DNA from 3 places in the Salinicoccus sp. Marseille-QA3875 genome. Region 2 is predicted to be linked to each of the others. Evidence: predicted binding sites of a transcription regulator. Region 2 holds the regulator's gene; each other region holds the start of a gene.

Region 1 (10,816 bases), 330 kb from region 2:
GCACTCGCCATGGCAGCGCTTGTAGAGATGCAGGAACGCGGCGAAGTGAGGCTGGACCTGAATAAGATGGTCGATGCGATTGAAGAGACCGAATGGACCGGCCGTATTGAAACACTTCAGGAATCTCCTTTGATCATTGCGGACGGAGCGCACAATAATGAAGCCGTGGATGCACTGGTTTCAACGATGAAAGACTATTATGGCGATAGAAAGATTACGATACTGTTCTCTGCTGTCAAGGGTAAGCCGATCGGCCCGATGGTGGATAAACTGAATGAAATTGCGGATGAATTTTACGTCACTGAATTCGAGTTCTTTAAATCTCTGCCGCTTGATGTCATGTATGAGGCTGTTACCCATCCTCATAAAAAAATGGTTAAGGATTATCATAATTTCATCAAGGACTTTGATGGAGATCTATTATTGATCACCGGCAGCCTGTACTTCATCAGCGATGTAAAGCAGCACTTCAATCAATAGACAGTGTAGATTTCAATCATTTTAAAAAGGAGTCAGGTCCTGATGACAGGTCTGACTCCTTTTTGCCGGGTTATTTATCTAGAATGGCCCATATCCTATGATGATGCTGAGGGCCATGAAGATTGAACTTGCCACCACCCATGTCAGCATGACAGGCCAGACGAATCTCAGCCATTTTTCATATGGTATTTGTGCAATTGACAATCCCGCCATCAGAATTGCTGAAGTAGGGAACAGGTAGTTCGATAATCCGTCTCCAAGCTGGAATGCGAGTACAACAGATTGTCTCGGTATGCCGACGATGTCCCCGATAGGTGCCATCAGCGGAATTGTCGTTGCTGCCTGGCCTGAACCTGACGGGATGAAGAAGTTGATGATGAACTGTGTCAGGAACATGCCCACTGCTGCGATTGTTGCAGGCAGTCCTTCAAGTATTGAACTGACAGCGAAGATGACCGTATCGATGATTGAGCCGTCTTCTAAAATCAATAATATACAGCGTGCGAGCCCGACGATCAGAGCACCGAAAGTTACATCTTTTGCGCCTTTGATGAAATCCTCGGCGATGCCATTCGGGGAGTTGCCTCCGATGAAGCCTGAAAGTATGCCCATGGCCAGAAAGATGGCTGCGAGCTCTGTGCCGGTCGACCAGCCGTTGACAACACCGTAGACGATCAGAGCAAGGCCTGCCAATATTACGATTAAAACGGCAATATGTCTTTTCGTCAGTTCTTTGAATTCATATGTTTCAGAGCCTGCTTCTTTTTCAAGATTGTAAATGTAGCTGTTTTTTTTATCTTTCTGGACACGTTTACCGTATTTGTAGACGAAGAATGCCGCTATGGCCACAAAGACGAGCTGGACGATGATGCGGAGACCCATCCCTGAGAACAGAGGCAGTTCTGCAATTTCCTGCGCGACACCGACGGTGAAGATGTTCATGAATCCGCCGGAGAATCCAGCTGCGGCTCCGAGGGCGACCATGGACATGCCGGTCATTGCATCCATGCCGAGAGAACGTGCGAGTATGACTCCCATAGGGATGAATATCAGAGTCGATTCTGCCATTCCGAATGTCGCGCCGCCAAATGAAAATATCAGCATGGTCAGCGGAATCAGTATGATTTCTTTATTTTTTAAAAGAGATACAATCTTGTTGATGCCTGCTTCAATCGCACCGGTGCCGTTTATCATTCCGAAGGCACCACCGATGATGAATATCAGGAATATGATACTTGCAGCATCGACCATGCCAAGCGGGACGACAGTGAAAATCTGTGTCCAGTCAACAGGATTTTGATCAATATATGTAAATGTCGTTTCATCGACGACCTGTCTGCCTTCTGAATCTTCATAACGGTCATACTCACCGGCAGGGATGATATAACTCGCGATGGCGGCCACAATCACAATCGCGTAGATCAGTACGAATGCATGCGGCATTTTAATGTTTTTTAATATAGTAATCAGCCTCCTGTAAGTAAATGTACGTTTTAAGTATATCGTAACGATTTACTTATTTGTATACCATTTTCAATTTCAGAAGCATGAAATCTGAATATGATCAGGCGGAAGGGATAAAAAGGAAAAAGAAAAACCGGCAATTGCCGGTTTTTTCTAGTTATTCGGTTTGTTGTCTTTTACTAATGAATCTCTGATTTCTCTTAACAGTACGAGTTGCTCATCTTCTTCCTCTTCTTCGACGAATCTGTTTTTAGTCAGCTTATTGACCACTTTGATGAATACAAAGATTGCAGCTGCAATGATCAGAAAGTCGATGATTGCTTGAATGAAAACGCCGTAAGTGATGCCCATGTAGACCCAATCGGATGCAAAGTCAGTATCTCCAAATATCAATGCGATAGTAGGCATGATGATGTTTTCAACCAGCGCTTCCACAATTTTTCCGAAGGCTGCACCTATGACTACTGCTACAGCTAAATCTAATACATTACCCCGTAAAATGAAATCTTTAAATTCCTGCCACATAATTCTTTCCTCCAAATCAGTTTGTGTATTAAGTAATAATTCCACTTTTCAAATATACACCAATGAGTTGTAAATACAAGTGGTATTATTGTATTTTTTACATAATAAATATTTATGCTGCTCACATTTAATAATAAGTATTAGTTATCATTATTCGTTAATTATTCGTATCATACTTTGAATTGTGAACCGTTTACAAGCTTTGATTATCAGGTATACTATATATAAGACTAATTTTAGGGGGCAAATTTACAATGGGTCAAAATTACAAAACTGATGCAAAAAAGACTTTCAGTTTAAATAATGAAACGTATAACTATTACAGTTTGAAAACATTAGTAGAAAAAGGTTTTTCAGAAACGGCAAAATTGCCATACTCAATCCGTGTACTTCTCGAGTCTGTTTTAAGGCAGTACGACGGTGAAGTAATCAAAGATGAACATATTGAAGCGCTTGCGAAATGGGATGAGGGCAACTTCAGCAATGCTGAAGTACCATTCAAACCTTCCCGTGTCATCCTGCAGGACTTTACCGGGGTACCGGCAGTAGTCGACCTGGCATCTCTCAGAAAAGCTATGGATGATGTAGGCGGCGATGTACAGAAAATAAACCCTGAAGTACCTGTGGACCTCGTTATCGACCACTCTGTACAAGTTGATGAATATGGTACTCACCAGGCACTTCAGAAAAACATGGATCTTGAATTTGAAAGAAACGCAGAGCGTTATGAATTTCTGAACTGGGCAACAAAATCATTCGACAACTACCGTGCTGTCCCGCCGGCAACAGGTATCGTCCACCAGGTAAACCTTGAGTACCTGGCAAATGTTGTCCACGTAAGAGAAGAAAATGATGAACTTGTTACTTATCCGGATACTCTAGTCGGTACTGACTCACATACAACCATGATCAACGGACTTGGTGTACTTGGCTGGGGCGTAGGCGGTATTGAAGCAGAAGCAGGAATGCTTGGGCAGCCTTCATACTTCCCGGTACCTGAAGTTATCGGCGTGCGTATGAAAAACTCTTTACCTGAAGGTGCAACAGCAACTGACCTTGCACTCAGAGTTACCGAATTACTCCGTAAACACGGCGTAGTAGGTAAGTTCGTCGAATTCTTCGGACGCGGTGTAACAGAGTTGCCGCTTGCCGACCGTGCGACAATCGCCAACATGTCACCGGAATACGGCGCGACAAACGCATTCTTCCCTGTAGATCAGGAAACACTTGATTACATGAAACTGACAGGACGCAGTGCAGAACATATTGAGATTGTTGAAACATACCTTAAAGAAAACGATATGTTCTTCGATCCTGACGTTGAAGCGACATATACAGATATCGTCGACCTGGACCTTTCAACTGTGGAACCATCACTTGCCGGTCCAAAGCGTCCGCAGGATTTAATCCCACTTTCTAAAATGAAAGAAGAATATGAAAAATCTGTAACTGCCGAGAGCGGCAACCATGGTCATGGTCTTGATGCCAGCGAGTTTGACAAAACCGGTACTGTTCATTTCGATGATGGTTCAACAGCAGAGCTTAAAACAGGTGACCTGGCTATCGCAGCAATCACATCATGTACGAACACCTCCAACCCTTACGTTATGCTGGGCGCAGGTTTAATTGCGAAGAAAGCTGTAGAAAAAGGGCTTACAGTGCCTCCATATGTGAAAACGTCACTGGCGCCAGGTTCAAAAGTGGTTACAGGCTATCTGGAAGATGCAGGATTACAGCCATACCTTGATGAGCTGGGCTTTAACCTGGTGGGTTATGGTTGTACGACTTGTATCGGTAACTCAGGACCTTTAAAACCTGAAATCACAAAAACAATCGTCGACAATGATATGCTGGTATCTTCTGTACTTTCCGGTAACAGAAACTTTGAAGGGCGTATCCACCCATTGGTTAAAGCGAACTACCTCGCATCACCGACACTGGTTGTTGCGTATGCACTGGCGGGTACTGTTGATATCGATCTTAATAAAGAACCGCTTGGTCAGGATAAAGATGGAAATGATGTTTTCATGAAAGATATCTGGCCGTCAATCAAGGAAGTAAGAGACGCTGTCATGAGCAACGTTACACCTGAACTCTTCCGCAAACAGTATGAAAACCTGTTTGAATCCAATGAAACTTGGAACCAGATTGAAACGACTGACGCGCCGATGTATGATTTCCAGCCGGAATCAACTTACATTCAAAACCCGACATTCTTTGAAAATCTATCTAAAGAGCCGGGTACAATCAACGACATAAATGGTCTCAGAGTACTTGGTAAATTCGGAGACAGTGTAACTACTGACCACATTTCACCGGCAGGTGCGATCGGTAAAGATACACCGGCAGGTAAATGGTTGATCGAACAGGGCGTTTCTCCTCGTGACTTCAACTCATACGGTTCCCGTCGTGGTAACCATGAAGTGATGGTTCGCGGTACATTTGCAAACATTCGTATCCGTAACCAGATTGCACCGGGTACAGAGGGCGGTTTCACGACTCACTGGCCGACTGGTGAAGTGATGAGTATTTATGACGCAGCTATGAAATATCAGGAAGAGAATACAGGTCTTGTTGTCGTTGCAGGCGACGACTACGGAATGGGCTCCAGCCGTGACTGGGCAGCCAAGGGTACAAATCTTCTGGGTGTCAAAGCTGTCATCGCAGCAAGTTACGAAAGAATTCACCGTTCAAACCTTGTAATGATGGGTGTTCTTCCACTCCAGTTTGTAGATGGAAAGAATGCTGAAGACTACGGTCTTGACGGCAGTGAAACATTTGATATCAAAGTGGGCGAGACAGTTAAGCCTGGAGATATCCTCGATGTTACTGTGACTGATACAGATGGTAATGCTCAAGTCATTCAGGTCAAAGCACGTTTCGACTCTGAAGTGGAAGTAGATTATTACCGTCACGGTGGTATTTTACCGCTGGTACTTAGAAAAAAATTAAGTGAGTAATCAATTCATTTGAAAAACCCGGTGAAATCATATGATTTCACCGGGTTATCTTGTTTTTAACAGCGATTTACATAAAAGTTATTTTTGACTCTGTACCATCTTTAATCCGTTTCATATTCGATATATGACGGATGATGACGACAAAACCAAGTACGATCGCAAAGGCCATGAACAGTGGATCCTGTAAAAACAAGGAAAGAACGATCAATACCACTGCAGCTACAATGCTCGATAAAGATACAAATTTGCTCAATTTCAATGTAATTAAAAATGCAGATACTAAAATTATAAAGACGATTGGATTGTAGGCAAGCACTGCACCTCCACCTGTAGCAACGGCTTTCCCTCCTCGAAACTTCAAAAAGATGGGGTAGACATGACCGAGCGCACTGACGAGTCCCGGAATGAATATATGAATATCCATAGCCAGTAGAATGGTGATATAAACTGGGAGCGCACCTTTGAATATATCCAGAATCAATACGACAATTCCAGCTTTTTTGCCTAAAATTCTAAAAGTGTTTGTCGTCCCGATATTACCACTGCCATGTTCTCTAAGATCTACTTTATAAAATATTTTACCTATGAGTAAGCTAAATGGAATTGAGCCAATCAAATAACTGAATATGAGCAGAAGTATTATATTTCCCATTCTAGACTCTCCTTTATTATCAGGTACTAATAGTTTACCATATAAATAAAATATTATAAATTGATAAAAAATCATTAGTTTACTATAATAATATTATGTAAACTAATTAGTGATTTTGTCATTAATTTTTAGCAGAGACTTGCAAAGATTGCGTTTTTATATAAAAATAGTAAGGTAGATAAAAATTCGAACGTATGTTTGTAGGAGGTTTACTCTTTGTCAAAAACGAACAATTATAGTGATGATTCAATTCAAATATTGGAAGGTCTGGACGCAGTTCGTAAACGGCCGGGGATGTATATTGGTTCAACCGATGTGAGAGGTCTGCATCACCTTGTTTATGAAATTGCTGATAATGCCGTGGATGAAATATTGAACGGTTACGGTGATGAGATCAATATCAGACTGAACGAAGATGCCAGTATTTCAATTACAGATAATGGACGGGGCCTGCCGACTGGCATGCACTCATCCAAAAAAACAACACCTGAAGTCATATTCACAGTTCTGCATGCGGGCGGTAAATTCGGATCCGGCAGTTATAAGACATCAGGCGGTCTTCATGGTGTGGGTGCTTCAGTGGTCAATGCCTTGAGTGACTGGATGAATATAGAGATTCACCGAGATGGAAAAATACATGAAATAAGATTCAAGGACGGCGGCAAAGTCGATCAGAAGCTTTCAGTGACCGGCAAAACTAAAAAAACAGGTACGACGGTAACTTTCAAACCGGATACGGGGATTTTCAAACACGGTACTTCTTTCAATTATGAAATGATCGTTGAAAGGATGAGGGAATCTGCATTTCTTCTGAGCGGCTTAAAAGTGACAATCGTCGATGCGCGCGGCGATGACGAAAAAGTTGAAGAGTTCCAGTATGAAGATGGTTTGAAGTCTTTCATCGAGTTTTTGAATGAAGGAAAAGATTCAATTGGCAATATTGTCCAGTTCAAAGGGAATTATCAGGGGATCGAAGCTGATGTGAGCTTCCAGTATAATGACCAGTACACGGAGACGATCATCTCTTTCGTAAACAATGTCAGAACAAAAGACGGGGGTACTCATGAAATCGGTTTTAAGACCGGCTTTACTAAAGCATTCAACGAGTATGCCAGAAAAATAAAAGAATTGAAAGAGAAGGATAAAAACCTTGACGGCAATGATATCCGTGAAGGTTTGACCGCCATCGTCTCGATTAAAGTTCCTGAACACCAGCTCCAGTTTGAAGGTCAGACTAAGAGCAAGCTCGGAACGAATGAAGCGAGGGCTGCTGTCGAATCAACCCTTGTCGAGAAACTGCCATTCTATTTGGAAGAGAACGGCACGTTAAGCAGCCAGTTGGTTAAAAAAGCGATTAAGGCAAGGAATGTCCGTGAGGCAGCAAGAAAAGCACGGGAAGAAGCAAGGAACGGCAAGAAAAACCGTAAAAAGGATACACTGCTGTCAGGCAAGCTTACACCAGCTCAAAGTAAAAACGCCAAAAAGAATGAACTCTTCCTTGTTGAGGGCGATTCGGCCGGCGGCTCTGCCAAACAGGGCAGAGACCGTAAGTTCCAGGCAATCCTCCCGCTCAGAGGTAAAGTCATCAATACGGAAAAGGCTAAGTTTGAAGATATTTTTAAAAATGAAGAGATCAATACCATCATCCACACAATCGGTGCGGGTGTCGGGACAGATTTCAAAGTCGAAGATTCCAATTACGATAAAGTGATCATCATGACCGATGCCGATACGGACGGTGCACATATCCAGGTGCTGTTGCTTACTTTCTTTTTCAACTATATGCGGCCGCTTTTTGAAGCCGGAAAAATTTATATCGCATTGCCGCCTTTATTCCAATTGAAGAAAAAAGGGCGGAAAAAAGATGAAGTGCGTTACGTCTGGACCGAAGAGGAATTGGAGTCGGCCGAGTCAGAAATGGGCGGGAAAGTCGAACTGCAGAGATATAAAGGTCTTGGTGAGATGATGGCTGAACAATTGTGGGAAACGACGATGAATCCTGAAACGCGGACGTTGATCCAGGTTTCGATCGATGATGAGGCACTTTCTTTAAAACGTGTGACTACATTGATGGGAGACAATGTCGAACTTCGCCGTAAATGGATCGAATCGAATGTCAGCTTTACTTTAGAAGACCAGAACAGCATATTGGAAAATGAAGAAATCGATCATATGGACGAGGGGGGCGACGATATTGACTGAAAACATTCAGAATTTGAAACTTGAAGATGTTCTTGGCGACCGTTTTGGACGGTACAGTAAATACGTCATCCAGGACCGTGCCATCCCGGATGTAAGAGACGGCCTGAAACCCGTTCAAAGACGCATACTCTATGCGATGTTCCGGGAAGGCAATACATTTGATAAAAACTATCGTAAAAGTGCGAAAGCCGTCGGTAACGTCATCGGCAACTATCACCCGCATGGTGAGTCGAGCATCTATGATGCCATGGTCCGTCTGGGCCAGGGCTGGAAGATGAGAGAAGCGCTCATCATGATCCACGGCAACATCGGGAGCATGGATGGCGACCCGCCTGCTGCAATGCGTTACACTGAAGCGAAACTGGCTGAACTTTCCAACGAAATGCTTAGGGATATCAATAAAAACACAGTGAAATTCATGAACAATTTTGATGACACAGATGTTGAGCCTACTGTTATGCCGGCTCGTTTTCCGAATATACTGGTGAATGGATCCACAGGGATTTCAGCGGGGTACGCAACAGATATTCCACCTCATAATCTGGGTGAGGTCATCGATGCGACATTGAAAGTCATCGATAAACCGACAGTCGGAATTGATGAACTGCTTAAAATAGTGAAAGGTCCGGATTTTCCGACCGGCGGCATCATCCAGGGTAAGGAGGAATTGAAAAAAGCTTATGAAACCGGACGCGGCAGAATCATCGTCCGTTCGAAAGTTGAAACTGAAGAACTCCGCGGCGGTAAAAAACTGATTGCCGTCACCGAGCTGCCATTTGAAGTGAATAAGGCAAATCTTGTTAAAAAGATTGATGAAATCCGTGCGGACAGAAAAGTCGACGGAATTTTGGAAGTCAGGGATGAAACCGACAGGATGGGTTTGAGAATCGCTGTAGAAGTGCGTAAAGATGCGAACATCGATGGCATTATCAATTACTTGTACAAGCGCACAGATCTTCAGGTGGCGTATAACTTCAACATGGTTGCAATCAGCAGCAGAGCGCCGAAGCTGCTCGGGCTGAAAGAGATTTTAACGAGCTATATCGATCACCAGAAAGAAGTCATCCATAACCGCTCCCAGTTTGAACTGGAGCAGGCGAAAAAGCGCATGCACATCATCGAAGGTTTGATGAAGGCACTTTCGATACTGGATGATGTCATCCGTCTGATCAGAGAATCTGAAAATAAGAGAAACGCCAAGGAAAATCTTATCGAGGCATTCCATTTCACTGAAGCTCAGGCAGAAGCGATTGTCATGCTTCAACTCTACCGTCTGACAAATACTGATATTGTGGAGCTGGAAACGGAGCATAATGAGCTCGATTATACAATCAATCAGCTGAATGAAATCATAAATGATGAGAAGAAACTTTTAGCGGTCATTAAAAAAGAACTCCGGGACATTAAAAAGAAATACAGTTCTGACAGACTGACTGAAGTTGAAGATAAGATTGAAAATATAGAATTGGATAGGAAACTTCTGATTCCTCAGGAAGAAACGATTCTTTCCCTGACGAAAGACGGCTATGTTAAACGGACGAGTCCAAGAAGTTTCAATGCGAGTGAAACTGAGGAAATCGGCATGAAAGATGACGACTTCCTGATATATCTGAATGAATCTCATACACTTCAGCAATTACTGGTATTCACCAACCTGGGGAATTATTTAATCATTCCTGTAAATGAAATACCAGATATCCGCTGGAAAGACCATGGGGTCCATCTGTCCAGCCGCTTCAAGATTGAAGCGCATGAAATGCCGATATTCGCAATGACGGTCGAAGATTATAACGATACCCTCACGGTTGTCTCCACCACGAAAAATGGCCAGATCAAGCGCAGTGAACTATCATTGTTCGAGGCTGTACGCATTAAAAGACCGATCGTCTATATGAACCTGAAAGCAGGTGATGAAGTGGTCGATGTAGATACTTCCGTCACAGGGACAGAGGAGATTTTATTCGTTACTGAAAAAGGTCTGACATTGAAATACGGACTGGATGCCGTCAATCCGACAGGTCTGAGATCGCAGGGTGTCAGAGCGATGAATGTGAAGAAGGATGATGAAATCATCTTTGCAGGCCTCATCAAGGATGAAAGGTATTTGCTTACAGTATCCAACAGGGGCGCTGCCAAACGCACGGATCTATCTATATTTGAAACAGGGGCCCGTGCACAGGTCGGTACAATGCTGCTCAAAGAAATAAAATCAAAACCGCACCGACTTGTCGGAGCGAAATTATTCGATGGTAATATCAATGCAGTCATTGTTTCTGAATCCAATAATTCGATGATCAGAGGTAAAGATATCCGGGTTACAGGAAAATATGTGAACGGTTCGTTTGTAGTGGATGAAGATCAGTTCGGCGAAGTGATCGATGTACATTTTGATGATAATATATAAAAATAATAGTTTTATTTTCAGCTCCCAATGTTATAATTCATTAACATAAAGGGGGCTTTTTTTTAATGGAAAATTTCATCAGTGCTTTTGAAAACGTCATTGGAGTCATGAATGATTTGCTGTGGGGGG
Region 2 (10,816 bases):
CCAACTTCTTCGCTGCGTTCACTGCAAGTGAAACTTCACTTCCTGAAGCGAAGACGATTGCATCATCACCTTTATCATAGATGATATAACCGCCGCGTTTGACACCTTCATCGACTGCTTTGTAATCCACATCAGTCACTTCAACATCCTGACGTGTCAGAATCAATGCAGTCGGTGTATCTGTGGATTCAATGGCAACTTTCCATGCAGCTCTTGTTTCATTGCCGTCTGCCGGACGTATTGTATTCAAGTTCGGAATTGCACGTAAACCGGCCAGCTGTTCGACTGGTTCATGTGTCGGACCGTCTTCGCCCACTGCGATGGAGTCATGCGTCAATACATAGGTCACAGGAAGTTTCATCAGTGCGCTTAAACGGATTGCCGGTTTTAAATAGTCGCTGAATACAAAGAATGTTCCGCCGTAAGGCTTGATGCCGCCATGTGCGGACATGCCGTTCAATGCGGCTGCCATTGCGAATTCACGCACACCGAACCAGATATTTTTACCGGCATAATTATCTTTGCTGAAATCTTCTTCACCGCTGACAGAAGTTTTATTACTTCCGGCAAGGTCAGCTGCACCGCCGAACAATGATGGGACTGATTTGGACAATGCCTGAATCATGTCTCCTGAAGTGCCGCGTGTCGCTTTTTTAGTGCCTGCATCATATTTTGGCAGCTCTGCGTCATAATCAGCAGGTACTTCTTCGTTGATTGCTGCGATGAATTCAGCATGTTTTTCCGGTTCATCTTTACTGTATTCCTCAAGAAGATTTTCCCATGCCTCCTGAGTTTCATTGCCGCGCTTATTCAATGATTCATTAAAGCGTTTATAAACATCTTCCTCAACATGGAAAGTTTTCTCAGGATCTAAACCGTAATATTCAAATGCAGCCTGACGTTCTTCACTGCCGAGCGGCGCACCATGTGCATCACTCTTACCGGATTTGTTGGGCGCACCGTATCCGATGACAGTTTTCACTTCGATCATTGCAGGCTTATCCGCTTTTTTGGCATTGTTTATCGCCTGGTCGATCTCTTCCAGGTCGTTACCGTCTTTTACCAGCTGATAATCCCAGCCGTATGCTTCAAATCTCTTTTTAATATCTTCGGAGAAGCTTTTATCCAAGTCGCCATCAAGTGAAATATCATTGGAATCATAAAGGACAACCAGATTGTCCAATTTCAAATGACCTGCGAACGAAGCTGTTTCGTGAGAAATCCCTTCCATTAAATCACCGTCACTCACAAGTGCATAAGTGTAATGATCAACCACTTTATAATCTTCAGTATTATATTTAGCGGCGAGATGCTTCTCAGCCATAGCCATACCGATACTCATAGCAAAGCCCTGCCCCAGAGGCCCCGTTGTAATTTCCACACCTTCAGTGTGTTTGAATTCAGGATGTCCTGGTGTTTTGGACTCATATTGTCTAAAGTTTTTAATTTCTTCAAGTTCAAGTCCACCTGATAAATGAAGTAAACTGTAGATCAGCATTGATCCATGCCCCGCACTGAGCACAAAGCGGTCACGGTTGAACCAATCCATTGAATTCGGATTGAAGTTCAGATGTTTGCTCCACAATGTGTATGCCATAGGTGCAGCACCCATCGGCAGTCCAGGGTGACCTGAATTTGCTTTTTCAATTGCATCAATTGAAAGTGTACGGATAGTGTTAATTGCTAATTGATCAGTATTATCAAAAGCCATCTTAATATCTCCTCTATTTTCTAATATTTTTCTCTCGTTGAATTGATTTTAACTTTTCCGGAGTCACGTCACTGCCTTCGGGGTCGATGACTTTAGTCTGTTCAACCTGGGCTTTGAATGATTTGCGGAAAGTTTTCAAATACTCTTGTCTTAATTCCTGTTGTTCAGTTGCTTCCGGCTTAGTCAGAGTACCATTTTTCTTTTTCTTCGCAAGTTCATTGATGCGATCGAGTTTTTTCTTTTCAAGCATGAAAATCAATCCTTTCCTATATAATTTAACACAAAAAAAAGTATGAGTACATTCTCATACTTAAATAATTATTTTCCCATAGTGACGGACTTCATATCACTATCAATTTCCTCGGTGGTCAACATCTTTTCTTCAATAATTTCATCTAATGCGTTCGTATCGTGTTCGATTGCCATTGTTTCATTGTGTACTTCTTGTGTATATATATTATCAGAATGTGCGTTCTTTCCATAATTGTTAGAATAGATATATATTGTGCCGATCATCACTACTGCTATGAATAATAAAGAAAAACCTTTGATTTCTTTAAACATCAGTCATCCTCCTCGAACATTTGTTTGTAATCAAATATTAACAGAACACTTGTTCTCAGTCAAGTGTTTAGCGAACAAACGTTTGTAAGATGTCCGAACTTATGCTATCATTATAAATAATAAAGGGCTGGAGGTCTTACTATGAAAGAAATCAGTGACAGACAGAAACAGATCTATCAATATATAAAAAGAACAGTTCAAGAAAAAGGTTATCCACCGAGTGTCAGGGAAATTGGAAATGCAGTAGGTTTGCAGTCCAGTTCCACCGTACATGGACACCTCGCAAAGTTGGAAGAGAAAGGCTATATCAGAAGAGATCCGACTAAACCGAGGGCGATTGAAATCGTCCAGGCGGAAAATCAGGCACATACTCCAGTAATTCAGGTGCCTGTCCTAGGTAAGGTCACAGCAGGTCTCCCTATTACGGCAGTTGAAAATGTTGATGAATACTTCCCTTTACCTGAACATTTTACAGCAAACCATAACAGTGAAATATTCCTGCTCAATGTAGCCGGGGACAGTATGATCGATGCCGGCATCTTTGATGGGGACCGGGTCATCGTCCGGAAACAGAACATCGCCCATAATGGTGATATCATCGTAGCAATGACCGAAGAGGACGAAGCGACTGTTAAGCGGTTTTATAAGGAAAAAGGATATTATCGTCTGCAGCCTGAAAATACTGCACTCGAACCGATCTACCTCGACAGTGTGACTGTCCTTGGAAAAGTGGTCGGTCTGTTCAGAGAATTTTAAAATTTAAAAATCATTATAATAAAAATAGATTCGTCCGGAGAATCCGGACGAATCTATTTTTTAATGTAATTCTCTGTATAATAAGGGACCTCTTCATCATTATATTCAACACCGATACCCAAATGTGTATATTTATCATTCAGCGTATTCACTCTGTGTTCTTTAGAGTTCATCAGACTGTGATGTGAAAATATTGGCGAAGTATGGCCCATGGCAATATTTTCTCCTGCGAGTCTATAAGATACTTCCAAAGATTCAATTCTGCTTTTTAAAGTACTTCCGTCAGGTGACTCGTGGGAAAAAAAGTCATTTTCCGACATATCTCTGCTGTGCCCTCCGGCTGCTTCACTGACCAAGTCCTCATGTTCCAATGGGGCCACACCATATTTTTCCCTTGTCGCATTGATCAGATGATAGTTTAATCGTTCGTTATCTTTTTCAGGCGGATGATTATACATTGTGTCGCTGTGCTTCATCTCTGATTTATCCACTGTCAGAAGCCCGTTGACTGCATCTTCCTCATACACATCATAAAAGAAATAGACATACTTATCATTGATTTCAAAAACATCATATTCTTCATTTTCCACTACCAGATGTTTTCCGCCCTTATCAACCGTTTTTACAGGATGATCGTAAATTTCTCTTATAGTTTCACGGTCCATATCTTCTATATTGATAGAGTCGATGGTCACTTCATCATCATTAGTATAAAGTCCTGTAATTTCTCTGTCGTTCACTAGAAGAATATGAAAGATATCATTTTTATCCATGATATGAAATTCTCCGGAAAATTCACTGTCGATGACAGCATTGACATCTTCAGCTTCAGCTTCAAATCTTTCCCCAATATTGTATTCAATCGAATATGACTGTGTACTGTTGACCTGCTCTATTTTAGAAGTATCATAGTTTGGCAGCACATACAGATTCAACCATTCGTTGGCATAACTCTTATTTAATCCATTTTTAAAATTATATGACTCAACGGCTGGGTACAAGAAAAATAAAACCAGCAGTAACATTAAAAATGCGATTGTTTTTTTAAACATGGCTTCACCTGCTTCAGTCTTCAGTATTGATTAAAAATCAATTCATCAAAAATATCCTGTCGCTCTTATTCCGTGTAATTTTCATCAACAATATCATTCTCTTAATAATTCTATTCATTTATTTTCACCATCAGATTATCGATTAATCTCGCTCTTTCAAATTGTACAGCAATGAATATTATAACATTCGAGACAACATACGTCATTATTCCCAGATCGGGATGGCTTAAAATTTGAACGTCATCCACCGTACCCGAAGTATTTTCATTAATGTGAGCGGTGATCTGTTTCAATATTTCTTCAACATCCCTTTCGCCGCTCTGAATCAGTTTATTGCCGAGCTGCAAACTTTTGTAAACATGAGGAGCTTCGAGCAATTCCTGCTCATTCAAGTTCGTGTTTCTGCTGCTTTTGGCAAGTCCTGTTTCTTCACGTTCTGTTTCCACTGCCAGAATCTCTATATCATGATTGAAATCTTCTATCATCTTCTGGACAATCATCAGCTGCTGCCTGTCCTTCTCGCCAAAGGTGACATAATGCGGCTTGATGATATTAAACAGTTTATTGACCACGGTCACGACGCCTTCGAAGTGTCCCGGGCGCTTAACACCATCAAGTACGTCTGCCATACTTTTCAACGAGATTTCGAGTTCCATTTCTTCAGGATACATCTCATGCACTTCAGGATGGAACACATAGTCAACCCCATTTTCCTTCAGCAGTTTAAGATCCTGATCCAGGTTCCTGGGGTAGTTGTCAAAATCTTCATCAGGACCGAACTGCAGAGGATTGACAAATATGCTGACCACTACAGTATCACCATGCTTTTTGGCTGCCTCGACCAGCTTCAAATGGCCGCTGTGCAAATAGCCCATAGTCGGAACCAGGGCTATTTCACCTATATTTTCAGCACTTAAAAATTCTCTTATTTCATTTATTTTACTTGTTGTCTTCATCCTCATAAACCTTCTTTTTATAAGTAGTCTTTTCGTCCGGGAATTTACCCTCTTTCACTTCCTGCACATATTGCTTAATACCCTTTACCCCAATTTCATCCATATCTCCATACTGCTTTACGAATTTAGGCGGCTTGTCCGAGCCATATTTTAAAATATCATGATAGACAAGTACCTGTCCGTCAGTGCCGACACCAGCACCGATGCCGATAAGCGGAATATCCACCCTCCCTGAAGCCTTTACCGCGAGGTCACTCGGGATCGCTTCGAGAACGGTCATGACCACACCAAGCGTTTCAAATGTCTCGAGTGCAGCCAATAATTCTTCCGCCTCCTCCCTTGAAGATGCCTGCATTTTAAAACCTGTGATACCCACAGACTGCGGTGTCAGCCCCAGGTGCCCGACAACAGGAACACCGGCTTCGACTAATATATGTACAAAATTCTTAAGGTGTGCGCCTTCTATCTTAACAGCATCTGCACCACTTTCCTGATAGAGTCTGATTGCATTTCCCACCGCTTCTTCACTGCTCACATGGTAAGTGCCAAACGGCATATCCACAACAATGTATGTATCGGGCGCTCCTCTTCTCACAGCTTTCGTATGATGGATCATATCTTGAAGAGTCACCTCTATAGTCGAATTGTAGCCCAGCACAGTCATGCCGAGTGAGTCACCGACGAGTATCACGTCCACACCAGCCGCCTCCGCCTGGCGCGCACTCGGGTAATCGTACGCCGTCAGCATCGTAATTTTTTCTTTATTTTGTTTCATTTCGATAAAATCCATTGTAGATTTCATTAATCTTCCCCCTGTATGTCAGATAAGTTATAATTATTTTACCATATTAATATAAAATCATTCGGAGGAATATTATGAAAATTGCCTGTATCGGCATCGGAGCGGTCGGGAGCATCATTGCCAGAGAATTAAAATCAATGGATTTGGACATCACTCTATTCTCAAGAACTGAAAGGAACGGCTTTACCATATTGGAAAACAATGAATATATTGATTACGATTATTTTATTCAATCGATTGACAATCATGATGAAACGAAATTTGATATAATTTTTATTTCCACAAAAGCAACAGCTCTAAGAAGTTTAGTTAGTACCATCTCGGAAATTTCCCATGATGACACGGATATCATACTGTGTGAAAATGGCATGGGTTATGATAGTTGGTTCAAAAACAGCATACCGGCAGTCGTCTATATCAGCGGCCAGAAAAAACACGATTACATAGAACATTTCAGGGACAGCAGACTGATCATCGAAAATAAAAAATACCGTCACCTTGATGAATTGATCGAGCAGCTTGAATCAGACCAGGATGTGGAACTTGAAATCATCAAAAATGACAAGTTTGAAAAACTGCGTTATGAAAAACTTCTGATTAACCTGGGCGTGAATACGATGACGGCGTTATCACAGAATACTGCACAAATCTTCAAGGACGCGGATGTCGTTGACCTGACAAAGCAGCTGCTGAAAGAAGGCCAGAAAATTATTAATCAGGAATCTGACATAATAACCGATGATTTCATCGACGAGTCGGTAAAGCTTTTCCAAAGTTATCCGGACCATATGGGCACAAGTATGTATTACGATGTGATGGATCAGAAAGAGACTGAATATGAATTTATCCAGAAATACTTCCACGATAATAAAGGCGATTTGAGCACCCCTGTACTCGATGTCATCTACACATTACTGAAGGGATATTCATATGGGTTCACCCGTGGGAACAATTGATAAAACTAAATTGACAGCAGGGCTTGACGCCATAACTCGAGTCAAACCACCCACACTTACAGCGCCAGTCGTAAAACATTTTATATTATCAAAAAACTATCCGGCACAAATCAGTGCCGGACAGCTTTTTACGTACCGCAAAATGTATTTTGAATCATCTCTTCATCTTTCGGCGGTCTTTTATAATATTCATCGTGTTCGTCACTGTATGGATTTTTGAATATCTCCACCAGTTTCTCAACTTTGGTCATGTCGTCTGTCTTCACCGCATAGAATAAAGCCTCTTCGACAAGGTGGTTACGCGGAATGACAGCTGGATTGACGCTTTTCATAAGTCTGAATGCATCATCGGCGGACTGGTCTTTATTTTCAAGCGCAGTCTGCCATTTTTCAAGCCATGCATTGAATGTTTCCGTGTCTTTCACTTTAATATCAGATGCCTGGTCCAGTGACAATGCTCTGAAGGTTGATGTATGGTCGAGTGACTCTTTTTCCAGAATTTCCAGGAAGTCAAGAACGAGCTCAACATCACTTTCCTCCGGTTGTACAATACCCAATTTATTCACCATATTTGTCAGCCAGTAGGTCTGGTACAGATCTTTATAGTGATCCAGTTTTTCCTGCGCTATTTCTATCGCTTTATCCTGATCTTCATGAAGCAGCGGAATCAGTGTTTCTGCAAATTTGGCCAGGTTCCACTGTGCAATTCCCGGCTGGTTCCTGAATTGATATCTGCCCTGTACATCAATTGAACTGAACACCGTCTTCGGGTCATAATAATCGATGAATGCACATGGCCCGTAATCGATCGTTTCACCGCTGATAGCCATATTATCCGTATTCATTACACCGTGGATAAAACCGATCGACTGCCATTTGGCAATCAAATAACTTTGGGCATGGACCACAGCTTCCAAAAATAATTCATATTTATTTTCTTTATCAGAAAAATCCGGATAATGACGCTCGATTGCGTAATCAGCCAGTTCTTTTACAGCTTCTTCACTTTCAATGATTGCATACTGGAAAGTGCCTGCTCTCAAGTGGCTGCTCGCCACTCGTGTCAACACCGCACTCTTCAATGCCTGCTCCCGCATGACGGAATCACCGGTTAAAGTGACAGCAAGACTCCGCGTCGTCGGAACGCCGAGTGCATGCATGGCTTCACTGATGATATATTCCCTCAGCATCGGTCCGAGCGGTGCACGTCCGTCACCTGAACGGGAATATTGAGTCCGTCCTGAACCTTTCAGCTGCACATCATATCTTTCACCATGATGCATATGCTCACCGAGCAGCAGTGCTCTCCCGTCGCCAAGCATCGTGAACTGTCCGAACTGATGGCCTGCATAAGCCATCGCAAGCGGTGTATCCTTGATTATTTTATTGCCGGCCAGTACTCCGGCACCGTCGTCTGAATTGAGTGCCGATTTATCCAGACCAAGACTGTCACTAAGACGGTCGTTGAACAATAGGATTTCCGGGTTGCTTGATTTCTCGGGTTCCGCTTCAGTATAAAAATGTGACGATAAATTCTTATACGTCGTTTCAAAATTGAAACCAAATGTCATTCTCTCATCTCCATTTTAAATAAGTTCTTCCAAAGCCATGTGCAGTGCGTATATTACATGCTCCATCACGAGCCCGCCCTGGACAAATACCGTGTAAGGGGGTCTGATCGGTCCATCCGCACTCAGCTCAAGGGATGCACCCTGCACAAATGTCCCGGCTGCCATGATTACCGGATTCTGATATCCCGGAATGAGGTCCGGGATCGGCATGAATTTCGCATTCACCGGACTTGCTTTTTGTATCATCTGAGTGAATTTGATCATCTCCTCTTCACTATTGAAGCTCACTGTCTGGATCAGATCGGTCCGTTTATCTGCCGGTGCGGGATCTGTCGTCATACCGATTTTTGCCAGTACATGACTTGTCAGAACAGCACCGTTCAAACTTTCCACTACCGCATGCGGTGCCATATAGAATCCCTGGAACATATCTGTCAGGGCATTCAGGCTCGCGCCCATCTCTTTCCCTATTCCGGGGACTGTGAGACGGTAGCTGACTCGCTCAACAAGATCTGCCCGTCCAGCGACATAACCACCCATTTTCGCAAGACCGCCGCCGGGATTTTTAATAAGGCTTCCTGCAATAATATCAGCACCCGCTTCAAGCGGCTCTCTATCCTCGACAAATTCACCGTAACAGTTGTCTACGAAAATGATGATTTCGGGATGTCTTTCTTTAATACTCCGGCAGACATGTTCTATCTCATCAATCGTCGTCGATGCTCTCAGTGAGTATCCCCGCGACCTCTGGATGCCGATGACTTTCGTCTTATCTGAAACTGCATCTAAAATTCCATCGATATCAAACGTATCATCTTTCAGCTCCACTTCTCTGTAGGACACGCCTTCCTCATACAGGCTGCCGATATCCTCTTCACTGCTGCCGATGACCTTTTCCAATGTGTCATAGGGCGTGCCTGTAATATATAACAATTCATCCCCCTGCTTTAATAAAGACAGTAGTGTCAGGCTGATAGCATGTGTCCCTGAAATGATCTGGGTTCTCACAAGTGCATCTTCAGCTTTGAACACGTATCTGTAAATATCTTCAAGCTTATCCCGGCCGATATCATTATACCCGTAGCCGGTCGTCCCGGAGAAGTCCGTGTCCGTCACTTCATTCTCGAGAAAAGCCGCCATCACTTTTGAAAAGTTCTTATAGCCGAGCTTTTTATTTTCTTTAATGATTGGTTCTATTTCATCCAATGATTCTTCAATCAGGTTTTGTACCGCCAATGTCGTCACTGCCTACAATCCTTTCAACCCATCCACCTTCGGGTGAATGGCCTTCTACTTTTAATATGCCGGTCTCTTCATCCATTTCACTGCTCTCGATAATGGTTGCGCTCTTGAGCGAATAATACAGATGCATATCTTCAGCCGGTAATTCAACTTTGTAATCTTCAAATTCTTTTTTCATGAAATCTTCCAGATGCCTGTTCATTTCTTCCTGCGGTGTATTTTTTGAAACGTATACGCTGTGTTCTGCCGGAATGAGATTCAGTTCATCATTGAGATCCGTCTTATTGAAGAAGATGATCTGGGGGATGTCAGTCATATCCAGCTCCTTCATCAGACCTTTGACAGTATCGTAATGTGTCGTAATATTATCTGCATCATTGTCGATTACATGAATGATGAAATCACTGTCGCCCGCTTCCTCCAGAGTGGACTTGAAGCTTTCAACGAGCGTCGTCGGCAGATTTTGAATGAATCCGACCGTATCCGTCAGGACACAGTTGAACCCGCTCGGCATTTCCAGTTTTCTCGTCTTCGGATCGAGTGTTGCGAATAATTTATCCTGCTCCAAAGTATTGCTGTCAGCCATGACATTGAACAACGTAGATTTCCCGGCGTTCGTATAACCGATCAGAGACACTTTGACCACTTGATTCTTCTTCCGCTGTTCACGGTATCTTTCACGGTGGTTGATGATTGTCTTCAACTGATTTTTAATCTCTTTTATGCGTGTATTGATATGACGCCTGTCCGTCTCAAGCTTCGTCTCACCCGGTCCTCTTGTACCGATTCCTGCACCGAGCCTCGACAGGTTGATCCCCTGCCCTTTCAGCCTCGGCACCAGATATTCGAGCTGTGCCAGTTCGACCTGCAGCTGACCGGCTTTACTCTGAGCCCTTAAACTGAATATATCCAGAATGACCTGTGTACGGTCAATCACCTTAGTATCCATAACTGATTCTATCTTTCTGTTTTGACTGGCAGTGATTTCATTGTTGATAATACAGTAGTCGATCTCTTCATCATAGCTTTCGGCAACAGACTCTAAAAATCCTATCCCGACATAGCTTTTCGGATCCATCGAATTTCTGTTCTGTACATGTGATCCGATGACCTCGATACCGCTTGAAACGGCGAGACTTTTCAATTCTTCTATCTCTGATTCGATATCTTTCACTTCGAATGTATTCACAGCAATGATAATGCCTT
Region 3 (10,816 bases), 880 kb from region 2:
GAATAATGTGTTTTACCTGGATAAGACACGCTACAGCGCGTTCAGCGGCACACCGCTCCACCATCTTCTGCAGGAGCGCGGTATCGATACTGTCGTGCTGACGGGTGTCGTGACGGACATCTGCATTATGCACACGGCAGTCGAGGCATACAATCTTGGGTATAACATCATCGTGCCGGAATCATGTGTCGCTTCGTTCAATCCCGACGGACACAGAGTCAGCATGGAGCACTTTAAAAATACCCTGGGTGCAACAGTTGAACCATAGCAAGTACAGATTTCTAATGTTAAAATAAAATTATCATATTTTGAAAAGGAGTTTCATAATGGCAGTTAAAATTTTTGGACATCAAAACCCGGATACGGATACCATCACTTCTGCAATCGTACTTGCAGATATTGAAACTAAATTAGGAAATGATGTGGTGGCTGCGCGTCTTGGCGAAGTCAGCGCAGAAACACAATATGCACTCGATCACTTCAAAGTCGGCGCACCTGAACTGATTGAAAGTGTCGGCGAAGGCGATGATGTAATCCTGGTCGATCATAATGAATTCCAGCAGTCCGCTCAGAATATTGGACAGGCAAACATTTTAAAAGTTGTGGACCACCACCGTATTGCGAACTTCCAGACAGAATCACCACTCTACTACAGAGCAGAACCTGTCGGATGCACAGCTACCATCCTCCACAAAATGTATAAGGAAAATGATCTTGAGATCAGCCGGGAAATGGCCGGGCTCATGTTATCTGCAATCATTTCCGACACGCTGCTTTATAAATCACCGACAACGACTGATGAAGATTTGGCAGCAGGCGCGGCCTTGCAAAAAATCGCTGAAGTGGACCCGGAGGAATATGGTATTGAAATGCTGAAAGCAGGCGCTTCAACCAAAGACAAATCAGCTGAAGCACTGGTTACCGGCGATGCGAAATCATTCGAGATGGGACCTAAAACTACACGCATTGCACAGATAAACGTTGTCGATGTGGACGAGGTGCTGGCCCGCAAAGCAGAATTGACCGAAGCGGTGGAAAAAGAAATAGAAGCTGAAGGCTATGACCTGTTCGTACTCGTCATCACAAACATTTTGGAATCAGATTCAACAGTCATCGCACTCGGAGCAGATGCCAGCGTCGTCGAAAAAGCATTCGACGTATCACTCGATGAAGATACAGCATTATTAGAAGGCGTTGTTTCCCGTAAAAAACAAGTTGTACCGAATATTACGAAAGCACTGGGATAAGAGAGTTTTGGAGTTTGGAAGTTTGGGACCGGACAGAAATCGCGATTATAGCGGTTCTGTCCGGTTTTTATTTATCGAACCGGATGGAAATGACCGCGTGCCCGATTCTGTCCGGATTTCTGAGTGGATTACGGATGGGATACTGGATCGGAGCACTTCCATCCATTTTTCCACTCTTTTTCCGGACAGAATATTGCTTAGTGGGCTGACTGTCCCTTTTTGTTCAAGTATATTCGTAAGCTTTGAATGAATACATCAACATCGTGCGATTCCGACATCCCATTTCTCACGACACACTCCAAAATCGGCATCATCGTGCGATTCCAGCATCCCATTTCGCACGACACACTCCAAAACTGGCAGCATCGTGCGATTCCAGCATCCCATTTCGCACGACACACTCCAAAACCGGCATCATCGTGCGATTCCGGCATCCCATTTCGCACGACACACTCCAAAACTGGCAGCATCATGCGATTCCGACATCCCATTTCGCACGACACACTCCAAAATCGGCATCATCGTGCGATTCCGACACTGCAGATCTGCCACAGACATACCTGCAATGGCCTCACCAGTGTGAATCTCCCCTGAAAACACAAAAAAGAAGCCGATGCTCGGCTTCTTCTTTACATTGGAAGGCTATTTCCAAATAATAGTTGAAAGAATGAAAAAATGGTATGTCAATAATATAACATCAATTATCAGAAAAAACAATCTATTTTAAAAGTTTTTTATTATTCCGTAATCTTGCTTAAAATACTCGTTCTTCCCTCTTGCAGCTTTTCCTCTGAACATTCTCCTGAGATTTCATATCCGTAGTTGCCAATCGCATTGCTGAAGGATACTTCATCTATGTAATTTGTCAGCCCGGCCTCTTCAAAACAGGCTGGGTGCACAGTGACTTTCAATGTGTGATCGACGATGACTCTTTCTGTGTCGCTCGTCTCGGGCGCGACCGGTAAAACGAGTATTAAAACCACTGCTGCCAATAATATGATTAATACGATTAACTTCTTCATACTGTCACCTTTTTCTGATTGCTACGTTCATTTTAACATGATTTTTCAATAGGTAAATAAAACCCCGCCCTTGATTAATCGAACATACGTTCGTATAATGTAGGTAATTGGAAAATACAAAAGAGAGAGGGATTGTCATGGATTATCGTGATATGCCGAGAGAATCGCTGAATTCAAATATTCCAGAGGGCCGTGGCATGATCAAATGGGCGCCGTTTGCCACGATGCCGGAGCAATTTGAAAATGTCCGGAAACTGCAGGAAGATCAGGTGAAAATCCAGCGTCCCGAGTTGTCTGACGACCGTCTTGATGAAATCGACCGTACATTAAAAAAAGCACTTGCCTTAAAAAGACAAGTGCAGATCGAATATTATTATGACGGTCACCGTTTTTCCGTACGTTTGAAAATCATCTCTGTTGATGTCTGGAGTATGCTTGTCGTCGGTGAGAGAAATGATGACGGAGAGATGGTATTCATCTCTTTCATAGATATTTTAAATATTATTATGCTATGACAGCTGCTTGTCCAGGAAAAGCACAGGTTCTTTCTGGTAATCTGTTGCCAGCATCAGGTGATATGCAAGTACTGTCGTCGTGATTGCACCAATTCCTCCTGGAACCGGTGTGATATATGATGCTTTATCCTTGACTGCTTCATAGTTGACGTCTCCGACGAGCTTGCCTTCATCATTGAAGTTGATACCTACATCGACAACGATGGCACCCTCTTTTACGTGCGGTTCATCGATCAGGTTCACTGCTCCGGCCGCACTGATGATGATATCTGCGTTTTCACATTTTGCTTTCAGATCATCCGTATACAGGTTGCATGTCGTCACTGTCGCCTCCTGGTTCATGAGCAGGATGGACAGCGGCTTGCCCACAACGGCACTTGCACCCACAACAGTCACATTTTTACCTTTTAGGTCGATATCGTAAAACTTCAGCATTTCCATGACCGCAGCTGGTGTCGCAGGCTCAAGACGATCTTTTTCTTTAGTGATGAGTTTACCCATATTATCCGGTGTCATACCATCGATATCTTTGACCGGGTTCATGATTTCAACTACACGCTTCATATCGATATGCTCTGGAATCGGCTGAAGCAGTAAAATACCGTTAATATCATAATCTTCATTGATTTCTCTGAAACGGCTCAGGAAAGCTCTTGCCGAAACGTCTTCAGGAAAAGAGAAACGCTCTGTTTCAATACCTAATTTTTCAAAGCGTTTAACAGCCGCGTTTTCATAAGAAACCGAATCGGACAGGTTGCCTACTCTGACAAAAGCAATTTTAGGTGTAATACCCAGACTGTGTGATTTGTCAACGACCTCTTTGATCTCTTGTGATAATTGGGCGGCTACTTTCTTACCATCCATTATTGTAGTCATTTTTTGTACTCCTTTTCCAATCGTTATTTTAAGTCAATTGTATCATATATATACAGCATTCCTATTAAAAACATGCAACTGGGACACATCCCGGCTCGCCCGGGTTTTATTCCATAAAAAAAGGATACAGCATCTCTTTAATAAGATTTTGTACCCCTTCAAAATACTATTTTGTTTCACGGTGTAACGTGTATTTGTTTAATCTTGGGCAATATTTGTTCATTTCAATACGCTCAGGATTGTTTCTTTTGTTTTTAGTTGTAATGTAGTTGCGGTCACCACATTCAGTGCAGGCTAAAGTAACATTTACTCTCATCAATATTCCCTCCTATATAAGTTATTTAACGTGAGGTCTATCTCCTAATCAACTGGCCAGTTGATCACCTAAATCAATAGATGATTGGTATATTTTAAGACCCTCATTTTAGTCACCAATCTATTCTACATTCTTTACAATATTTTTTCAACTGATATTATTAATAAATTCATTAAATAATGATTGATTAATCGTAACTGTTACGATATAATTTTAAAACGTAATGATTCTCATTTAAAGGAGCCTGCATATTGAACAACTTTTTAAAAGTTATGACAACACTTATGTTATTGATATTCCTTGCTGCATGCAGTGATGAAGAAGGCAGCACCGAGGAGTCCGCTGAAAACATTGAAATTTATACGACAGTTTTTCCATTGAAAAGTTTTGCAGAACAGATCGGCGGTGACAGCGTCGAGGCACATACCATCTATCCGAAAGGTGTCGACGTCCATACTTATGAACCCACCCAGAAGGATATGATAGATTTTGCCGAAGGCGACCTCTTCATCTATACATCAGATGAATTCGACCCCGTAGCCGGCAGCATTAAAAATGCCGTGGGTGAACACAGCGCATTTCTGGCAGCAGCGGATAACATTGAAGATGAGAATCTGATGGAGCATGAGCATGATCATGAACACGATGATCACGCCGAACATGACCACGGTTCCACCGACCCCCACGTCTGGCTGGATCCGGTCCTCGCAAAGTCCATGGCTGAACAGATTAAAGATAAGCTGATTGAACTGAACCCTGACGCAGCATCAATTTATGAAGAAAACTATGAAACTTTGACTGCGGACCTCAGTGATCTCGATGAAGAGTTCGCACATGTGACCGAAGACACCATCCGTGACAGTGTCTATATTTCACATGAGTCCATCGGCTATCTCGCTGACAGATACCATTTTGAACAGGTGGCGATCAACGGCCTGAATAATGATGAACCCAGCCAGCAGGACCTGACCAGGATCGTTGACAGCATCGAGGAACAGAACATCAAATATATTCTGTATGAACAGAATGTCACTTCAAGCATTACGGATACCATACAGAATTCCACTGATACAGAGCCGCTTGAATTCCATAACCTTTCAGTGCTGACCGATGAAGATGATGAAGATTCGACTTATCAGTCCATCATGCGTGAAAATATTTCAATTCTCGATCAGGCGCTCAACGACGAATAAAAATACCGTACACATGAGTCTGCACCACTCACGTGTACGGTTATTTTTTATTGATTGAATTTAAGCCCTTCCCTTTTCAGCTGTTCCGTGAATTCCTTGATTTCATCCACATCTTTTTTCAGAAGGAAAACGATGATTGCAATTCCTGCTGCCAAAACCGCCAGTCCAATAATAAATAACTTGAACACCAGACCAATCAATCCTTTAATAAAATCCCACATCTTCAAAAACCTCCATTATAAATATTAATTTTGTAAATAAAAGGTAAAGAAACTATAGACAACCATTCGAAATAGGGTTAAAATGTAAATAGTTACATAAGTGATATTTCCTAATATATCCCCTGCATTCTTCTCCTAAGAGATTGCAGGCTTTTTTATTTTCATCAGCCTTCTATCACTTTGAAATGGACTTTTCTCGTCCTTGGACCATCAAACTCCGCAAAATACAGGCTCTGCCATGTACCGTAAATGATTTCACCGTTATGCACAATCAAAGTCTCACTTGCACCGACAAGAGAAGATTTCATATGCGAGTCCGAATTCCCTTCTGCATGCTGATATTCCTTTTTATTGTCAAAAGTCTTTTCCATCCCGTAAACCAGATCTTTTGTGACATCCGGATCTGCATTCTCATTGATCGTGATTCCAGCTGTCGTATGCGGCGTAAAAATCGTGATGATGCCATTACTGATCCCGCTTTTCTGCAGCACTTCCGACGCCAGGTGGTCAATATTGACGAATATATTCCGTGCAGATGTTTCAACATTGAAAGTAAAAAACATTTCGGCCTCCTCAATTAGAAATAATCTATTTGGGTATAATAATACTAGAATATTTAAAAGGAGTGTACTAACTTGGCTTATACTATGAATGATTATCCGGATTCCCTCAAAAATCTGGAACGTCTGGAACGCAGAAAAGCGATCGACATCATCAATGCGATGCTTGAAGACGGCTACGATGAGAACCGCGCGATTCCAATCGGTACTGAGCAGGCACAGGAATGGTACAAAAATGCATCAGACGAAGATCTGAAGAAGTTGGAGAATAAAAGTCTCCAAAAGCATGATGACGATGACGACAGCCGCGGACCGGAACTGATTGATAATGACGTCGAGGTGTACTTCGAGGATGACGAATGGAAAGTGAAAACAGTCGGTGCCAAGCAGGCGAGCGCGACTTTTGATAAAAAGAAAGATGCGGAAAAGAGAGCGAAAGAAATTGCCGACAACCGCGGTACGGACGTCAAAGTCCACAATAAAAATGAATGATAAAAAGCACTCAGAAAATCTGAGTGCTTTTTTGGCGGATAACAATATTTAAACCTGCCCGTTCAAATCCTTGCCTGCATCAAGGCCGAGTCTTTCGAGCGTGAGCGGATTTTTGAAATACTCATCTTCCAGCATCAGGCGTGTCAGGTGGATGATTGAATCGATGGTCGGTGTCTTCACATCGACCGCTTCTGCGATGCTCTGCCAAAGCATCAGGCCGTTCGTCACATCTTCTACGATATAGCGGTTTTCAAGATGTGTCGGCCCGAGCAGATCTTTTAAGATCGGGCTCGTATTATACTGCTCCTGCAGTGACGCACCCTCTTTGAAATACTTGCTCCGGATCGAGCGTTCAGATTTATCCACCGCATCGAAGTCCAGCGCTTTACAAATCTCCTGGCGTTCCACGTCGATTTCTTCAATCACTTTTATCGTATGCTCTGTCACACCGTCTTTATACAAATAAAATTCATCGCCATGGTTGTCGATAAATCCTGTATTTAAAATGGCAGGCGCCGGATGGCTTTCCGGGTTGCCGTTATTGAGTGCGGGCTCCATGATATTTTTCGCCGGCACGAAGCAGTCATAGAGTGTATCCAGCTTTTCAAGCATGATTTCTGTGTTTGCAGCAGGATACGCACTGAACAGATTGTGTTCACTGTAAAGAATGACTTCCGCTTCGTTTGCCGTGTAGTCATATCTTGCCGCGTACGTCAGTGACATCGATTCACCGATATATACTTCAAGCTCCGGTCTTGTTTCTTTTAAATAATGATGGATCAGAATGCTGAACATGGAGCTCGCACCGTTGATGTAAATCATCTGTCCATCTTTTAGATGCGGTCCGATTTCTTTGAATATCTCAAGCAGAATATTTGTCGGCAGACATGTCATGATGACATCCGCATCTGCTACAGCAAGTTTAGGGTCCTGTGTATATTGATGAAAGTTTACCAGCTTGCCTTTAAAACTTACATTTCCGTCTATGATGTTGGGATGTGGATCTTTCAGTGCACTTTTTGAATGGTATAAAGTGACTTCATGCCCTTTCTCCGTTAAATCTGCTGCGGCGACAATGCCGCCATTGCCTGCGCCTATAATTGCGACCTTCATTTATTTATAGCTCCCTTGTAGTTTTGGATCAATTCGATGGCAGGTATATCTGCCGGCGCCCAGTCGAGCACACCGATATTTTCCCGGCTCATCCATTTCATATCAACATGTTCCAGCAATTTGATGTCACCGGAAAGTATTTTTGCGTAATAAGTCGTGAGTTCCACGATGCCGAAATCATATTCGTAAACTGTCGTCGTAATTTTATCCAGGACGTCTATCTGGCACTCCATCTCTTCATCCAGTTCGCGCACAAGCGCCTCGGTTTCAGTCTCGTCCTCCTCTACCTTCCCTCCCGGGAATTCCCATTTCAATGCCAGGTTCTTACCTTCAGGCCGCTGGGCGCACAATATTTCATCATCAGAATTCAAGATGACCGCACCGACGACTCTAATGTACTTTTTGTCCGTCATTTTTCAAACCCTTTTCTATTTTTCGACCATTATACCAAACTTACTTTCCACTTAAAAATTGTACGACTTCCTCTTTGCTCAGCTGGGCGATGTTGTTCTTCATGTTCGGCGCTTCAAAGCTCCGTTCTGCAATCGTCTCTATATCCGCACGGCCAATACCCAGCTCTTTGAACGTCATCGCAAGCCCCATCTCACTTTTCAAGCCGTTAAACCGTTCGCTTAAAGCTTCGGCATCAGAAAAACCGATCATTTTCGCATGCTCATTCAATCTTGGATCCACGTCCGCATTGATGACGAACCATTCATCCATCGTAAATGCACAGGCTTCCCCGTGCGGCACATCGTAATTCGAAGTCAAGTAGTAGCTGAGTGCATGGGCGGCAGAAGTTCCTGTCTGTGAAATTGCGACACCTGCCATCATGCTTGCGAGCGACATGTTTTCACGTGCTTCAATGTTCATCGGTTCATGGAATGCAGCCGTCAGATTTTCAAATGCAAGTTTCGCTGCGGAAACGGCCAGAGCATCCGATAATGGATTGCTGTTGACTGAACCGAGACAATCCAGTGCGTGGCACAGCACATCGATTCCGGAAGTTGCAGTAATCCCCGAAGAGCAGGTCAGTGTCAGTTCAGGATCGACAATCGCCACTTCAGGGTACAGCCCCGCCCCGATCAGCGGGACTTTTAAGCCATTCGTCTTATCACTGATGATACTTGCAGCGGTCACTTCTGAACCAGAACCACTCGTTGTCGGAATCGCAATCAGCGGCAGACCACGGGTGAAATCCGTGTGTTCGAGCAGGTGATTGATATCAATGCTCTCTAAATAAACGACACCCGCTGCCTTTGCAGCGTCCATCGTCGAACCGCCGCCGATCGCAATGAGACAATCCGCTTCGTGTTCTTCCATGACATTGACGATTCTCTGCACGTTGTCGAGCGTCGGATTCTGCTCGATATCCGTCACGACGTCTTTGACTTTATCCCCCAATTGAGATTTGACCAGCCGGTCCAGTCCGTTATCAATCTGTGAATTCGACATCACAATGATGTAAGATGAATAATCATTATATGATAGAATATCATTCAATTCTGAAAAAATCCCCTGTCCAAAATGAATCTGGACCGGGTGCTGAAATGAAAACATACACGCCCTCCCCCTTTTCTTAAGTCTTATACTATCACTTTTAATCTCATTATATTTAAAAAAGCACCTCAGGAAGAGGTGCTTGAAATTCAATCTATACCATTTTCTTCATCTCTTCGGCGACATGTTCCACTTCAGTGCCGACGACAACCTGGATATTGTTTTTGCCCGGTCTGACGACACCGTGGATGCCTGCTGACTTCAATTGCCCTTCATCAACTTTTGACTCATCATTGACGTTGATGCGGAGACGCGTTGTACAGTAGTCAATCGTATCGATGTTCTCTTTACCTCCAAGGCCGATCAAAAGCTTGTCCGCCTTCTGAGTGTATTTATCATCGGCACTTGATTCTTTTACTGTTACATCCGAATCATTGTCTGAATCCACAGTTTCCCCTTCGGTGCTTACAATGGAATCATCACGGCCAGGCGTTTTCAAATCCAGAATAGGAATCAACGCTCTGAAAATGACATAGTAAATTACAAAGAATACGACGCCCTGCACAAGCAGCATCCATGGCTGATTGGCAATCGGGTTATTCAGACTGAGCAGCATATCGACAAGCCCCGCACTGAAACCGAAGCCTGCAGTCCATTCAAATGTCGCGGCGATGAACATAGATACACCTGTCAAGAGTGCATGGATGACATATAGTATCGGTGCCAAAAACATGAATGAAAATTCCATCGGCTCCGTCACACCCGTCAGGAATGACGTGAGTGCGAGTGTCAGAAGCATTGACGCCGCCACTTTTTTATACTGTGATTTCGCGGTATGGTACATCGCAAGCGCCGCACCCGGCAGACCGAACATCATGACCGGGAAGAATCCTGCCTGGTAACGGCCTGTAATCCCCTGCTCTCCGGAACCGGACAGGAAGTTTGGAATATCATTGATGCCGACCGTTTCCCACCAGAATATGGAGTTCAAAGCGTGATGCAGACCTGTCGGTATTAGAAGTCTGTTTGCAAAACCGTAGATCCCTGCACCTAAAGCACCCATATTCAAGATCCATTCACCGAATGATACAAGCGCGCCGTACATGAACGGCCAGACGAAAAATAAAACCAGACTGACAAAGATCATCACAAATGACGCAATGATCGGAACTGCACGGCGTCCGCTGAAGAATGCAAGGTACTCCGGCAGTTTCACATCACTGAACTTGTTGTACAATGCTGCTGCAATCAGCCCTGTGACTATACCGATCAGCACATTGTTCTCAATTACTCCGAATGCTGCATTGACCGCGTCCGGCGACGTTCCGGTATACATTGCGACCGCTTCCTGGCTGAGTAAAGTGATCACGACTAAAAATGATACAAGTCCTGACAGCGCTGCAGCACCGCTTTTATCTTTCGACATTCCGAATGCAAGACCCACTGCAAAGATCAGTGCAAGGTAATCCAGGATGGCATTACCTGCATTGATCAGAATTGCAGCAGCCAGATTGTTTTCCCCCCAGCCGTCCGGATCAATCGCATACCCGATGCCGAGTAAGATCGCCGCTGCCGGCAATACCGCCACCGGCAGCATGAATGAACGGCCCATGTTTTGAATATAACGTAACATTGTTTTCCCCCTAAATGATTTAATGATAAAATACTATGTAATACGGTGATTCTTACATAAATATACCACATAGAATAAAATGTATAAATACACATATTTCATTTCCTAAAATTTATTTTGTGAATTTT

What was found. Region 2 encodes LexA, which represses DNA repair genes until DNA is damaged. Its sites were predicted from a motif close to CGAACATATGTTCG; they were not measured.
Region 1: the regulator LexA is predicted to act here: its motif matches at 6,269-6,282, upstream of parE (DNA topoisomerase IV subunit B).
Region 3: the regulator LexA is predicted to act here: its motif matches at 2,349-2,362, upstream of ACY8DT_RS02630 (YolD-like family protein).

Annotation. Positions count from the first base shown of each region.
Region 1 is NZ_CM143103.1:2,706,023-2,716,838, reverse strand. It holds gene ACY8DT_RS13840 (bifunctional folylpolyglutamate synthase/dihydrofolate synthase) at 1-480, shown strand, start outside; gene ACY8DT_RS13835 (YfcC family protein) at 559-1,923, opposite strand; gene mscL (large conductance mechanosensitive channel protein MscL) at 2,098-2,469, opposite strand; gene acnA (aconitate hydratase AcnA) at 2,724-5,429, shown strand; gene plsY (glycerol-3-phosphate 1-O-acyltransferase PlsY) at 5,497-6,081, opposite strand; gene parE (DNA topoisomerase IV subunit B) at 6,298-8,283, shown strand; gene parC (DNA topoisomerase IV subunit A) at 8,276-10,687, shown strand; gene ACY8DT_RS13805 (alanine/glycine:cation symporter family protein) at 10,753-10,816, shown strand, end outside.
Region 2 is NZ_CM143103.1:2,373,203-2,384,018, reverse strand. It holds gene tkt (transketolase) at 1-1,711, opposite strand, end outside; gene ACY8DT_RS12070 (DUF896 domain-containing protein) at 1,725-1,961, opposite strand; gene ACY8DT_RS12065 (hypothetical protein) at 2,030-2,275, opposite strand; gene lexA (transcriptional repressor LexA) at 2,417-3,031, shown strand; gene ACY8DT_RS12055 (CAP domain-containing protein) at 3,085-4,083, opposite strand; gene panC (pantoate--beta-alanine ligase) at 4,194-5,039, opposite strand; gene panB (3-methyl-2-oxobutanoate hydroxymethyltransferase) at 5,023-5,841, opposite strand; gene ACY8DT_RS12040 (ketopantoate reductase C-terminal domain-containing protein) at 5,916-6,797, shown strand; gene ACY8DT_RS12035 (protein adenylyltransferase SelO) at 6,926-8,368, opposite strand; gene ACY8DT_RS12030 (methionine gamma-lyase family protein) at 8,384-9,604, opposite strand; gene hflX (GTPase HflX) at 9,582-10,816, opposite strand, start outside.
Region 3 is NZ_CM143103.1:493,765-504,580, forward strand. It holds gene ACY8DT_RS02615 (cysteine hydrolase family protein) at 1-268, shown strand, start outside; gene ACY8DT_RS02620 (manganese-dependent inorganic pyrophosphatase) at 324-1,247, shown strand; gene ACY8DT_RS02625 (alpha-amylase) at 1,985-2,269, opposite strand; gene ACY8DT_RS02630 (YolD-like family protein) at 2,407-2,784, shown strand; gene ACY8DT_RS02635 (bifunctional 5,10-methylenetetrahydrofolate dehydrogenase/5,10-methenyltetrahydrofolate cyclohydrolase) at 2,779-3,660, opposite strand; gene rpmG (50S ribosomal protein L33) at 3,827-3,976, opposite strand; gene ACY8DT_RS02645 (metal ABC transporter solute-binding protein, Zn/Mn family) at 4,228-5,169, shown strand; gene ACY8DT_RS02650 (hypothetical protein) at 5,217-5,390, opposite strand; gene ACY8DT_RS02655 (secondary thiamine-phosphate synthase enzyme YjbQ) at 5,555-5,953, opposite strand; gene ACY8DT_RS02660 (DUF2188 domain-containing protein) at 6,026-6,442, shown strand; gene ACY8DT_RS02665 (NAD/NADP octopine/nopaline dehydrogenase family protein) at 6,491-7,555, opposite strand; gene ACY8DT_RS02670 ((deoxy)nucleoside triphosphate pyrophosphohydrolase) at 7,552-7,968, opposite strand; gene ACY8DT_RS02675 (iron-containing alcohol dehydrogenase family protein) at 8,009-9,115, opposite strand; gene nagE (N-acetylglucosamine-specific PTS transporter subunit IIBC) at 9,210-10,688, opposite strand.